One region of the Arthrobacter sp. 9MFCol3.1 genome, then DNA from elsewhere that is predicted to be linked to it. Evidence: riboswitches for the same ligand, from Rfam matches in the RefSeq annotation. Region 1 holds a riboswitch; each other region holds the start of a gene.

Region 1 (4,267 bases):
CACCAGGAGCAGTGCGGGCAACTCAAAGGTGCTGCCGGCTCCACCGGGGACGCGGTTCAGGGTAACGAAGTCTCCAACGGAAACCTTCTCTTGGCGGCCGCCTGCGCGGACAATCGCGTACACCACTGGGGAACTCACTTCTCTCGACGTTTATTACTAGATTTGCGTGCGGAACCAGGGGCCAAATTGTTTGGACCGGCTCACGCTGTGCCTCAACGCCGGTGGATTCCCCGGGGGAACCCATGAGCTATCCCCGGAACAAATCCATTTGGAATTCCAAGCGGACTGTTCTCAGGGTCATAACCCAAGTGTTGGCGTAAGCACCGAAGATCTAGAATACGCTAATTTTGCCTTCGGCCGCAAATGAGGCTGGTTCCGGCGGGTAGTCCGTGATAGGCGCCACAACCTCCTGATGCAAGACCCTGTCAATGTTCTTGACCGGATCTTGACCATCCTGAGCTGTGTTGCCGCAACGACTTCCGGAACCGTGCCCCACCATCGTACCGGTAGTCCGGGCCAGCTCGTGTCAGGCGTACAGCCGCGGCGCGTCGAAGAAGTCCACTTCGTAGCGCGATGACTGCCGGAAAGCCAGGGCCATGGCCTCCCGTTCGCTCTCCGATGCCCGCCTGGCCGCCGTGTCCGTGTACGCGATGGCCTGCCGGGTCGCGGCGGCGAAGTCCTCATCGGCGTAGGTCTTCAGCCAGTCGGCGTAGGGGTGCTCCCCGGCCGCGCCGCCGGCCAGGAATTCCCGGTGCAGCGTGGAACCGACCTCGGCGTAGAGCCAGAAGCACGGCAGTGCCGCCGCCACGAGGACCCCGTAGCTGCCGGACACCGAGGCGGCCAGCAGGTGGTCCACATACGATTTCGTGACCGGACCCAGGGTGGAGTCCGTGGGGCGGGTGCTGAGCCAGGAACGGTGCAGCTCGGATTCGACTTCCAAGCAGGTCTGCGCCGAGCGGGCCCAGAACAGCTGCTCGGCCTCGGTGGGGGCAATCGCGGCGGCCCGGGCCAGGACCCGGGAGTAGCCGTTGAGGTACATGGCGTCCTGGGCGAGGTAGTACGCGAACTCGTGCTCGGGCAAGGACCCGTCGGCCAGTCCGCGGACGAAGTCCAGGGCGTAGATGGCTTCAAGATCGCCCGTGGCTCCTGCGCGCAGGGCTGCGGCGAACTCCCCCGCTGCCGGACCGTGTCCGGCCGGGCGGCACTGTCCGTCGGTGAGGTGCTGCCCGTCCTGGAGTTGCTGCAGGTGGTGGAAGTGGTGGACCGGTCCGTTGCCGGTGCCGACGTCCAGGACCGAGGCTTCGCGGAGCGCGCCCAGCAGCCACGGCTTGACTTCCCGCAGCGCCGCTTCCCAGTCCCCCACCCGGGCCTGCACGGTGGCCATGGCCGAGGACAGCGAGCAGCCGGTGCCGTGGCTGTTGCGCGTGGCGATCCGCTCCCCCGGTACGACCACTGTTTCCTGGCCGAGCAGGCCACCGGTGTTGACCAGTGCATCCGGGCAGCCGGCGCCGGCGGCGTTGCCTGCGGCGGCGTTGGCGGCGTCGGCGTCTCCGGGCTGTCCGCCCTGGAGGTGTCCGCCCTTAACCAGGACGGTGGTGCCGGTCAGGGCGGCCAGCCGCTTGCCCTGCGCCAGGGCCTCGGCCCAGTCGGCCGCTACGGGCTCCTTGAGCAGGATGGCGAGTTCGGCGAGGTTGGGCGTGATGAGGTCCGCCAGCGGCAGGAGGGCCTGCAGGGCGGCCTCGGCCGATTCCTGCAGAAGCCGGTCCCCGCTGGTGGCGACCATCACCGGGTCCAGGACGACGACGGCGGGGCGCACCTTTTCCAACCAGCCGCGGACGGCGTCGATCACGGCGGCGTCACCGAGCATGCCGATCTTGACCGCGTCGATGCCGATGTCGTCACTGATGGCGTCCAGCTGCGCCGTGAGGAACGCTGCCGGGGGGACGTGGACGGCGCGCACGCCCTGGGTGTTCTGCGCCGTCAGGGCGGTGACGGCGGCCATGCCGTAGCCGCCGTTCGCCGCGATGCTCTTCAGGTCGGCCTGGATTCCGGCCCCGCCGGAGGGATCGGAGCCGGCGATGGCCAGCACGCGGGGAATGCGCGGCGGCGCCGGCAGAGACTCGCTGTGCAGAAAATTGGCCGGCAGAAACTCGCTGGGCAGGAACTCGGACGGATTCGATCTCGCGGACAAGGCAGACATCCCTTCGCCGGTGCTAACCGGACAGGTTCAACGGGTCTGGATCTCAGCCGGCCCGATGCCCGGCACCCCGTGTCAGTGTTCCAGCCTAGCCGCTGCCACCCTGTGGCCCCGTTAACGCACGGGCGGGCCCGGGCCTGGGCGGACGTATGTTACGTCTGCCCTGACCCGGACCCGCAGCCCGAGCAGTCGAATTAGTGACCGGTCGGGGATGTGGTCAGTCGCGGAGGACTACAGCTCCGACGCCGGCACGCCGACGCCGAGGATGATCGGCTCGTTGCCGGCCGGGACGGACGCAGGCCTGGCCGCGGCGGGAGCCTTGGCCTCGTGAACCGATCCGGCCGCGGCCGGCCGGGTTGCCTCGCGGTGTTCCACGGAGGTTTCGTTGGCTGCGCCCTGGGCCCGGCTTGCACTCCGGTTGCGGCGCCCGCGGCGGCCGCGCGTGGTGTCGGCTGTGCGTGACGCCGGCGCTTCCGCAGCGCGGACGGACGACGGCGCCTCGGGCACCGTGGCTTCCGGGGCGGCAACAGCCGCTGCCTGGCCGGCGGCCTGGTCCTGCTTGCCGGCCTCGGCCTCGCCCAGGTTGGCGAAGGCCTCGGTCAGCAGGTCCAGGGTCAGGGCAGGTGACGGCGCGTCCTCGGCGTGCTCGACGAAGGGCAGGGCCACCTGCTCGCCGCCAAACGTCAGCACCGTTGCGGGACGCCCGGCTGCCTCGTCGGCGGCTGCGAGCTGCGTGACGGCGTCGACGGCGGCCTGGCGGGCCCCGGCGTCGCTGGCTGCGGCTGCCTCCCCGTCGTGCAGGTGCGCGGCGTGCGCCGCTGCAGCGATGTTGGCCAGCGCGGCACGGGTGGCTTCGGCCTTGGCGTGGCGTTCGGCCTCGGTGGGCTCGGCGTGGACGGGTGCGGGTGCGGCCGGCGCGGTCTCCGCGCCCTGGCCTCCCCTGCCGCGGCGACGGCTCTTGCGTTCCGTGCGGGCAGCAGGCTGCGCCTCGGTGCGCGGCACGTAGTGCTCCGCGGCGACCGTGTTGGCGCGGCGGTGTTCCACCGGCTCGTCGTGGGTGACGATGCCGCGGCCCGCACACGTTTCGCACTGCTCGCCGAAGACTTCCAGCAGCCCGGTGCCCATCCGCTTGCGGGTCATCTGCACGAGGCCCAGCGAGGTCACCTCGGCCACCTGGTGCTTGGTCCGGTCCCGGCCCAGGCACTCCACCATGCGGCGCAGCACGAGGTCGCGGTTGGATTCGAGCACCATGTCGATGAAGTCGATCACGATGATGCCGCCGATATCGCGCAGGCGCAGCTGCCGGACGACTTCTTCGGCCGCTTCCAGGTTGTTTTTGGTGACGGTTTCCTCGAGGTTGCCGCCGGAGCCGGTGAACTTGCCGGTGTTGACGTCCACCACGGTCATGGCTTCGGTGCGGTCGATCACGAGCGAACCGCCCGAGGGCAGGAAGACCTTCCGGTCCAGGGCCTTGTGGATCTGCTCATCGATGCGCCAGGCCGCGAAGATGTCCGTGTCCTTGGTCCACTTCTCGAGCCGGCCCACGAGGTCCGGTGCGACGTACGTGACGTAGGCCTCGATGGTGTCCCAGGCTTCCTCGCCGGAGACGATCAGCTTGGAGAAGTCCTCGTTGAAGACGTCCCGGACCACCTTGATGGTCAGGTCAGGTTCGCCGTAGAGCAGCTCGGGGGCGAGGATCTTGGTGGACGTCGACTGGCTCTCGATGCCTTCCCACTGCGCGCGGAGGCGGTTGATGTCGTGGGTCAGCTCTTCCTCGGACGCACCCTCGGCCGCGGTGCGGACAATGACGCCCGCGTCCTCGGGCAGGCGGTCCTTGAGGATCCGCTTGAGGCGGTTGCGTTCGACGTCGGGCAGCTTGCGGGAGATGCCGGTCATGGAACCGCCGGGCACGTACACGAGGTACCGGCCGGGCAGCGAAATCTGGCTGGTGAGGCGGGCGCCCTTGTGGCCGACCGGGTCCTTGGTGACCTGGACGAGCACGGAGTCGCCGGACTTCAGCGCGTTCTCGATCCGGCGCTGCTTGCCCTCGAGGTTGACGGACTCCCAGTT
Region 2 (4,267 bases), on a different contig from region 1:
GATGCAGACCGTCCTGACGGTGACCGCCGTCGTCCTGTCCCTGGCCGCTGCGGGGGCGATCGTCCGGATCGCGCGGGGGCCCTCGCTGCTGGACCGGGTTCTCGCCGCCGACGTGCTGCTGGCCATCTTCGGCGCAGCCCTGTGCATCGACATGGCCGCCAACCGGCACCTCAACAACCTGATGCTGCTCGTTGCAATTTCCCTGATCGGCTTCGTCGGCTCGGTCACCGTGGCCCGGTTCGTGGCCGACAGGCGGGAGGGCGTCCGTGAATCCTGACACAGTGATCGACGCCGTCTCCGGCGTGTTCATGGTGACCGGTGCCGTGATGTCCCTCGCCGCCGCCATCGGGCTGCTGCGGTTCCCGGACCTCATGAGCAGGATGCACGCGGCTACCAAACCGCAGGTCCTCGGCCTTTTCCTGCTGCTGGCGGCCCTCGGGCTGCAGATGCGCACCTGGTCGGTGTGGCCCGTCCTGCTGGTGGCCTGGCTCTTCCAGCTGCTCACCGTCCCCGTGTCCGCCCACATGGTGGGCCGGGCCGGCTACCGGACCAAGCACCTGCACCCGGAGCTGCTGAGCTCCGACGAGCTTGAGGCCATAGTCCAGAGGGCCGCCCAGAAGGCCGCCCGGCAGGCGGCAACGGACGGAGCGGCCGACGACGAAGCCGGCCGCTGAGCCCGTTGGCCGGCGCCGTAGCCGGCGCTTCGACCGCGGTGGCCGCGGCTAGTCGGGTCCGGTCAGACGATGTCCTGGGTCTTGGCGAAGCGGGTGATCGCACGCTGGGTGCCGCGGTTGGCGAGCACCTGGATGATGGCGCTGACCGATGCGGAGATCAGCGCGAAGGTCAGGGCCGAGCGCAGGGTGGTGGGGACGTCGTCCTCTTGGCCCTTGGGCGGCTTGTTGCCCGTGGACTTCTCCCACATGGTGTCCACCAGCTTGGTGCCGGCAAAGCCGGCGAGGAGGCTGACGCCGGTGCCGAGCAGCTTGATGAGGATGTTCATTCTTCGGTCTCCTTGGACGGGAACGGTTTTCCCCTAGCCTAGCGTTCCGGGGTGAGGACCATCCGCAGGGCCTCGACCACCAGTTCGTGATCCGTCTTCTGGGGCAGGCCGGAGACGGTGACGACTGCAACTGCACCCGTGCCGCGCACGTAGATGGGGAATGCCCCGCCGTGGGCGGCGAACTCCGACTGGTCCCACCAGGCGTTGTCCTCGATCCTTCCGCCTGCAGCGCGGGCCCGGAGGCCCACCAGCAGGGACGGGACCTCGTACCGCATGGCGGTGCGCTTCTTGGCGTTGATCCAGCGTTCGTTGTCCGGTGTGGCGCCGTCCAGCGCGGCGTGGAAGAGCACCTGCTCGCCTTTGGTGATGTCGACGGCGATGGGCAGCGAGCGTTGCCTGCCCAGCTCGACAAGGAGGAGCCCCAGGTCCAGGGCGTCATCCTTGCTGAACGACGCGAACTGGAGCGCCTCCATCTCGGCCAGCACGCGGCCGATGAGCGCCGCCAGGGAACCCTGCGGCTGCGGCTCGCTCGAATCGGGATCGTATTCCCCGGAGGGACCTTGTGTGGCCGGTGAGTGCGACAAAATATTCCAGCTTTCCGGTGGGTGACGAGGCCGCCCGCTGGCGGGTCCGGGTGTCCGACAGGACGACTCTACCAAGAGGGTTTTCCCGGCCGCCGGGACCGCCGCAGTCCGGTCCACGATTGTGACGGCATACCACTGAAAACGCGGCCGTCCGGGTGTAAACTGAGCCAGCCCACAAGGGCGAAAACAATTACGACAGGGGAGCGCCGCCGTCGGGCATCGCCGGAGAAATCCGGGGAAACCTTTGGTGGGCGCTGAGAGTGCGGACAGCCGCAGACCCTCGAACCTGATCCGGTTAGTACCGGCGCAAGGGAGTCGAGTTCTCAGGGTGCGCGGACGGCGGCGGAAGCCGAGACCGGCCGGAGCACCCTCCCCTCCTGTTCCTCAGGAGGACGACATGACAGATATTTCAGCACAGCATGGTTCCGCCAGCCGTTCATCCGCCCGGCGCAACTTCAGTTGGCGCGTGGTGGACATAGTGGTGGCCGCGTTGATCGCCGTAGCCGGCGGCGTCATTTTCTGGGCCTGGTCCCAGGGCGCGAACCTGATCTCGACTCCGGTCAACGCGGTCTACCCGCCGCTGAGCGGACTCTATGCCGGCGGGTGGATGATCCCGGCGGTGCTGGGCATGCTCATCATCCGCAAGCCCGGCGCCGCGCTCTTCTGCGAAACCGTCGCGGCCACGGGCGAGCTCATCATGGGCTCGCAGTACGGCACCACGGTGCTGATTTCCGGCATCCTGCAGGGCCTCGGCGCCGAACTGGTCTTCGCGGCCTTCCTCTACAAGAAGTTCAACCTGCCTGTGTCCTTGCTGGCCGGCGCCGGCGCGGGCCTCTTCTGCGGCCTGAACGATTCCTTCCTGCCGTGGGGCTGGAACATCGCCTACGAAGCCGGCGACAAGCTCGCCTACATCGTCTTCACCACGATCTCCGGCGCAGTGATTGCCGGCGGACTGGCCTGGCTCGCCACCCGCGGCCTGGCGAAGACCGGAGTGCTGGGCTCCTTTGCCTCCCGCAAGGCCGCCACGGAGCCCGTCTTCTCCTGAGCCCCGTCGCTGAATCCTGCAGAGAACCATGAAATCTTCACCGGGCGTCCGGCCGGCCGCCGTCGCGGCCCGCGGCTGGGGCTGGCGGCACGCCGGACGGACCCGGCCCGCGGTCAGCGGCCTTGACCTGGACATCCGGCCGGGGGAGCGCGTGCTCCTGCTGGGGCCTTCCGGCGCCGGCAAGTCGACGCTGCTCCACGCCCTAGCCGGCGTGCTGGGCGACGGCGCGGCCGGCGCCTCGGGGCCGGCCGGCGACTCCGGCGACGCCGAAAACACAGACGAGACCGGCAGCCTGCTGATCGACGGCGCCGCGCCACGGGCGCAGCGCGGCCGCGCCGGGCTGGTGCAGCAGGACCCGGAAACACAGGTGGTGCTGTCCCGTCTCGGCGACGACGTCGCCTTCGGGGCGGAGAACCTGGCCGTCCCGGCAGCGGAGATCTGGCCGCGCGTGCGCGAGGCGCTCGACGACGTCGGGCTGGGCCGGCTGCCGCTGGACCATCCGACGTCGGCCCTCTCCGGCGGACAAAAGCAACGGCTGGCGCTCGCCGGGATCCTCGCGATGCGGCCAGGGCTGCTGCTGCTGGACGAGCCGACCGCCAACCTCGACCCCGCCGGCGTCCTGGAGGTCCGCGACGCCGTCGGCCGCTGCCTGGACAAGACGGGCGCCACGCTGTTGGTCGTGGAGCACCGGGTGGGGGTCTGGAAAGACCTTGTGGACAGGATCGTGGTGCTGCAGCCAGGGTCCGTCACGGACTCCGCAGTCCTCATCGACGGGCCCCCGGACCGGGTCCTGGCCGAGGCGCGGGACATGCTCATCGGCGCGGGCGTCTGGGTGCCGGGCCACGTTCCGGCGACGCGGATGCGGCTGCCGGCGCGGGGCGCGGGACACGTTCTGCTCGCGGCCGAAGGGCTCGCAGTGTCCCGCGAGCGGCCGCGGCGGTCCGGGCTGCGCGACGGGTTCCGCACCATCGCGCCGCGCCCGGTCCAGTCCGGGGTCTCGGTCCAGGTCCGCGCCGGCGAGGCCCTGACCATCACCGGAGCGAACGGCACGGGGAAGTCCACCCTGGCGCTGACGCTGGCCGGGCTCCTGCGGCCCGTTGCGGGAACGGTCGCGGCCGCGGCGGAGCTGAGCAGTCCCGCCCCTGGTCACTCCAGTGGACACTCCGCTGATCGGTTAAGCAGGGGCGCCGGACCCGATCCCTACCGGTGGAAGGCCCAGCAGCTGATCGCCCGGATAGGAACCGTCTTCCAGGAACCCGAGCACCAGTTCGTCACCGGCAAGGTCCTCGACGATCTCATGTTCGGCCCGCGCCACCTCGGCTACGGCGAAGACCGCGTGGACGAACTGCTGGAGCGGCTGCGGCTGACGGAGCTTGTGGACGCCAACCCCTACACGCTCTCCGGCGGCGAGAAGCGGCGCCTTTCGGTAGCCACCGTGCTGGCGGCGCACCCCCAGGTGCTGGTCCTGGACGAGCCCACCTTCGGCCAGGATGCCAATACCTGGGCCGAACTCGCCTCGTTCCTGTCCGAGCTCCTCGACGCCGGCACCGCCGTCGTGTCCGTGACGCACGACGCCGAATTCAGCGCCGTCCTCGGTGGCACCGAACTGCGCCTCCGGCCACGGGAAACCGCCGCCGC
Region 3 (4,267 bases), on a different contig from region 1:
CGGGCCATCCGCTCCTACATCGCCGAGGTCAGCCGGCGCCAGCACGCCCGGGCCTCCTAGGAAGCTGCGGGTCCGCCCACCGAGGGCTGCGGCAGGTAGACCTTGCCGCCCGAGGCGAGGAATTCGTTGCTCTTCGCCCGCATTCCGGCCGCCCTCGCTGAAAGGGCGGCCTGCTTTTCCGCCGAACCAGGATCCACCGAAGCGGAGTCCGCCGCACCATAGTTGCCGGTGCCGTATTCGTCCCGGATGTCCTGGCTGATTCGCATGGAGCAGAACTTCGGACCGCACATCGAGCAGAAGTGGGCTGTCTTGGCCGGCTCGGCGGGAAGCGTCTCATCGTGGAAGGCCTCTGCCGTGACCGGGTCCAGGGACAGCGCGAACTGGTCCCGCCAGCGGAATTCGAACCTTGCCTTGGACAGGGCATCGTCGCGTTCGTGCGCGCCGGGGTGGCCTTTGGCGAGGTCCGCGGCATGGGCCGCGATCTTGTAGGTGATCACGCCCGTCTTCACGTCGTCCTTGTTCGGCAGCCCGAGGTGTTCCTTGGGCGTGACGTAGCAGAGCATGGCGGTGCCGTAGCGGGCGATCTCGGTGGCGCCGATCGCCGAGGTGATGTGGTCATATCCCGGTGCGATGTCCGTGACCAGCGGCCCGAGTGTGTAGAACGGGGCGCCCTTGCAGAGTTCCTGCTGGCGCTCCACGTTTTCCCGGACGAGGTGGAAGGGCACGTGCCCGGGGCCCTCCACCATGACCTGCACATCGAATTCCCAGGCCCGCTGCGTGAGCTCGGCCAGGGTGTCCAGTTCGGCGAACTGTGCCGCGTCGTTGGCATCCGCCGTCGCGCCCGGCCGCAGCCCGTCGCCCAGGGAGAAGGCGACGTCGTACCGCGCGAAGATCTCGCACAGCTCGTCGAAGTGGGTGTACAGGAAGTTCTCCCGATGGTGCGCCAGGCACCAGCCGGCCATGATGGAACCGCCCCGGGACACGATGCCGGTGACCCGGTTGGCCGTCAGGGGCACATACCGCAGCAGGACCCCGGCGTGGATGGTCATGTAGTCCACGCCCTGCTCGCACTGCTCGATCACGGTGTCCCGGAAGATCTCCCAGGTCAGGGCGTTCGCCTCGCCGTTGACCTTCTCCAGCGCCTGGTAAATCGGGACCGTGCCGATGGGGACGGGGGAGTTGCGGATGATCCACTCGCGCGTGGTGTGGATGTCGTCCCCGGTGGAGAGGTCCATGACGGTGTCCGCGCCCCACTGCGTGGCCCACTGGAGTTTGTCGACCTCCTCGGCGATGGAGCTGGTCACGGCGGAATTGCCGATATTGGCGTTGATTTTCACCAGGAACGCCTTGCCGATGATCATCGGCTCGGATTCGGGGTGGTTGACGTTGTTGGGAATGATCGCCCGGCCCGCGGCCACCTCGCTGCGCACCAGCTCCACGTCGCAGTTCTCGCGCAGCGCGACGAACCGCATTTCCTGGGTGATGACACCGTCCCGGGCGTACCGCATCTGCGTGACGGTCCTGCCCTCAACGGCCCGGCGCGGCACCGGCCGGCCGCCCCGCCACTCGGCCGACGCCGCACCGCGGCGCACCGCCGACTTGCCGTCGTCGAGCAGCTCCCGTTCCCGGCCGGCGTAGGGTTCGGTGTCCGCCCTGGCCTCAATCCAGGGGGCACGGAACGGCTCCAGCCCGCGGACCGGATCGCTGCCCGGTCCGGCCGTGCGGTACACCCGGAACGGCGGGTTCCGGACGCCGCCCGGCGAGGGTTCCAGGGCGATTTCGGTCACCGGGACACGGATGCCGTGGTCCGGGTCCGTGGTGAAGGCCAGCGAGTGGGACTTCAGCGACTGTGTGGGGGCCGCAGGCTGGTTGTGGACAGGGCTGTGCTGTGTCAGTTGGGTGTTCACGGAAATACTCACTTCCTTCGCCGGCATTACCCGGACAGGTTCAACGGTCGCAGGCTGCGTCAGCCCGATCTCAGCCCCTGCAGGGGCACCCGTGTGGTCGTAGACGAAGCTACCACGCGCCTCCGGCCGGCCGTCGAGTGTGACGCGGACGGCCGGACCGCGGTGTTAGCGTGGCACTGTGACCCCGCCCAAGGCCGTGCCCCGCATCAGGACGGCGGCGCCGGAAGATCTCCCGGCGCTGCCCGCTATCGAGGCCGCGGCAGACGGCGTCCTGATAAAGGAACTGGGGAACCGGGCGCTCCCGGCACCGGAGTTGACGGCACCGGTCGAGCCGCTGTTCATACTGGTCGCCGGAACCCCGCCCGTAGGCTTTGCCCGCGTTGACGCACTCGGCGGCCAGGCCCATCTGGAGCAACTCTCCGTGCAGCCGGACTCCGGCAGGCGGGGGATCGGACGGTCCCTGGTGGAGGCGGCCCTCGACGCTGGCCGGGGCCGCGGCTATTCCTGGATGACGCTTTGCACTTTCGCAGCCGTTCCGTTCAATGCCCCGTTTTACGCGAGCTGCGGGTTCGAGGAATTCGCCCGGCCGGGGCCCGCGCTGGCTGCCCTGAGGATCCACGAAGCGCAGCTGGGGCTCGATGATCTGGGCCCGCGGATTGTCATGCGGATTAGGCTTTAGGCCATGACCAGCATCATCGAGTTCAGCGGCCCCATCCTCACGGCGGCGGACCAGGTCCGCCACGGGCTGTGGTCGGTGGAGGGCCGGTTGACCTTCCGCCGGCCCGCGGCCGCGCCGGAGCACGTGCTGGACGGCTGGGTCATTCCCGGCCTCGTGGACGCGCACTGCCACATCGGCCTCGGCCCGGGCGGGGACGTTGCCGAGGACACCGCGGAATCCCAGGCCCTGGCGGACCGCAACGCCGGGACGCTGCTGGTCCGTGACGCCGGCGCCGTCCACGACACCCGCTGGCTCCAGCAACGCGCGGACGTTCCCCGGATCATCCGCTCCGGCCGGCACCTGGCGAGGACCCGGCGCTACCTGCCGGGCCTGGCCGTCGAGGTCGAGCCGGAGGATCTGGTCGAGGCCGTGCGGAAGCAGGCCCGCGCGGGCGACGGCTGGGTCAAGCTCGTGGGGGACTGGATCGACCGAGCCGCCGGCGATCTCGCCGCCAGCTTTCCCGCCAGGACGGTCAAGGACGCCGTGCAGGCCGCCCACGATGAGGGTGCCCGCGTCACCGCCCACTGCTTCGCCGAGGACACCCTCGATGACATGCTCGATGCCGGGATCGACTGCATCGAGCACGCCACCGGGCTGTTGCCGCGGCACCTGCCGCGCTTCCTCGAACAAGGCGTCCCGATCGTGCCCACCCTGATCAACATCGCCACGTTCCCGGACATCGCGGCCCGGGCGGAGGCCAAGTTCCCCCGCTACGCCGCCCACATGCGCTCGCTGTGGGAGCGGCGGGCGGAGCGGATCCTCGAAGCCCACGAGGCCGGGGTGGCGATCTACGCCGGTACCGACGCCGGCAGCGTGATCAGCCACGGCAGGATCGTCGACGAGATCCAGGCCCTGCACGCCGCCGGCCTTCCCGCCGCGGCAGCCCTCGACGCCGCGGCCTGGTCCGCGCGGACCTGGCTCGGCGCGGAGTCCATCGGTGCAGGGGCAAGCGCGGATGTCCTGCTCTGCGCCGAGGATCCGCGGAGCAATCCGGCCACGCTCAGGGAACTAAAGCACATTGTGCTTCGGGGTCATCTCATCCGTTAGGAATAAATTGAAGCTTCAAGTAATTTAGTCTTATGCAAGGGTCGCCGAAAGCCGGTGGCTACAGAATCCACGGAGCGTTGCCATGACCGCAGAAGCCAGCACCCAGGACCTCCTTCCTGCCGAACTCACCATGGGCACCGTGATGCTCAAAGTCGGCGACATGAGGCTCATGACCGACTACTACCAGCGCGCCCTTGGCCTGGAGACTGTGGCCGAACAGGACGGCGGGCTCTACCTTGGGCGCCAGCAGAAGCCGCTGGTCCATCTGGCGCCCGCCCCGGGCCTGAATCTTCCCTCCCGCGGCGAGGCCGGGCTCTTCCACACCGCCCTCCTCTTCGAGGACCAGCACTCCCTGGCGGCCACCATTGCCAGCGCGGCCCAGTACGAGCCCCAGTCCTTCACCGGCAGCGCGGACCACCTCGTCAGCGAGGCGTTCTACTTCAACGACCCCGAGGGCAACGGCATCGAGCTGTACTGGGACCGGCCGCGGGAGGCGTGGTCCTGGGAGGGCAGGAATGTCGTCATGGACAGCCTCGCCCTGCCGCCGCAGCGCTACCTGCAGCAATACCTGACCGAGGAGTCCGTGGCCGGCCAG

Evidence for each region. A riboswitch is a leader RNA that binds a small molecule or an ion and turns the genes downstream of it on or off. The one in region 1 is predicted to bind thiamine pyrophosphate.
Region 2: another riboswitch for thiamine pyrophosphate. It lies ahead of C560_RS0110650 (ECF transporter S component); the one in region 1 lies ahead of C560_RS0103400 (bifunctional hydroxymethylpyrimidine kinase/phosphomethylpyrimidine kinase).
Region 3: another riboswitch for thiamine pyrophosphate. It lies ahead of thiC (phosphomethylpyrimidine synthase ThiC); the one in region 1 lies ahead of C560_RS0103400 (bifunctional hydroxymethylpyrimidine kinase/phosphomethylpyrimidine kinase).

Annotation. Positions count from the first base shown of each region.
Region 1 is NZ_JIBJ01000004.1:134,748-139,014, reverse strand. Features, by position in the region: gene rplU (50S ribosomal protein L21) at 1-126, opposite strand, end outside; gene C560_RS0103400 (bifunctional hydroxymethylpyrimidine kinase/phosphomethylpyrimidine kinase) at 527-2,200, opposite strand; TPP riboswitch at 2,183-2,280, opposite strand; gene C560_RS0103395 (Rne/Rng family ribonuclease) at 2,429-4,267, opposite strand, start outside.
Region 2 is NZ_JIBJ01000008.1:180,641-184,907, reverse strand. Features, by position in the region: gene C560_RS0110670 (monovalent cation/H+ antiporter complex subunit F) at 1-277, shown strand, start outside; gene C560_RS0110675 (Na+/H+ antiporter subunit E) at 1-2, shown strand, start outside; gene mnhG (monovalent cation/H(+) antiporter subunit G) at 267-674, shown strand; gene C560_RS0110660 (DUF4235 domain-containing protein) at 737-1,000, opposite strand; gene C560_RS0110655 (heme-degrading domain-containing protein) at 1,039-1,584, opposite strand; TPP riboswitch at 1,772-1,915, shown strand; gene C560_RS0110650 (ECF transporter S component) at 1,982-2,629, shown strand; gene C560_RS0110645 (ABC transporter ATP-binding protein) at 2,658-4,267, shown strand, end outside.
Region 3 is NZ_JIBJ01000017.1:925-5,191, reverse strand. Features, by position in the region: gene C560_RS0115085 (alpha/beta fold hydrolase) at 1-60, shown strand, start outside; gene thiC (phosphomethylpyrimidine synthase ThiC) at 57-1,907, opposite strand; TPP riboswitch at 1,903-2,010, opposite strand; gene C560_RS0115075 (GNAT family N-acetyltransferase) at 2,086-2,586, shown strand; gene C560_RS0115070 (amidohydrolase family protein) at 2,590-3,672, shown strand; gene C560_RS0115065 (VOC family protein) at 3,755-4,267, shown strand, end outside.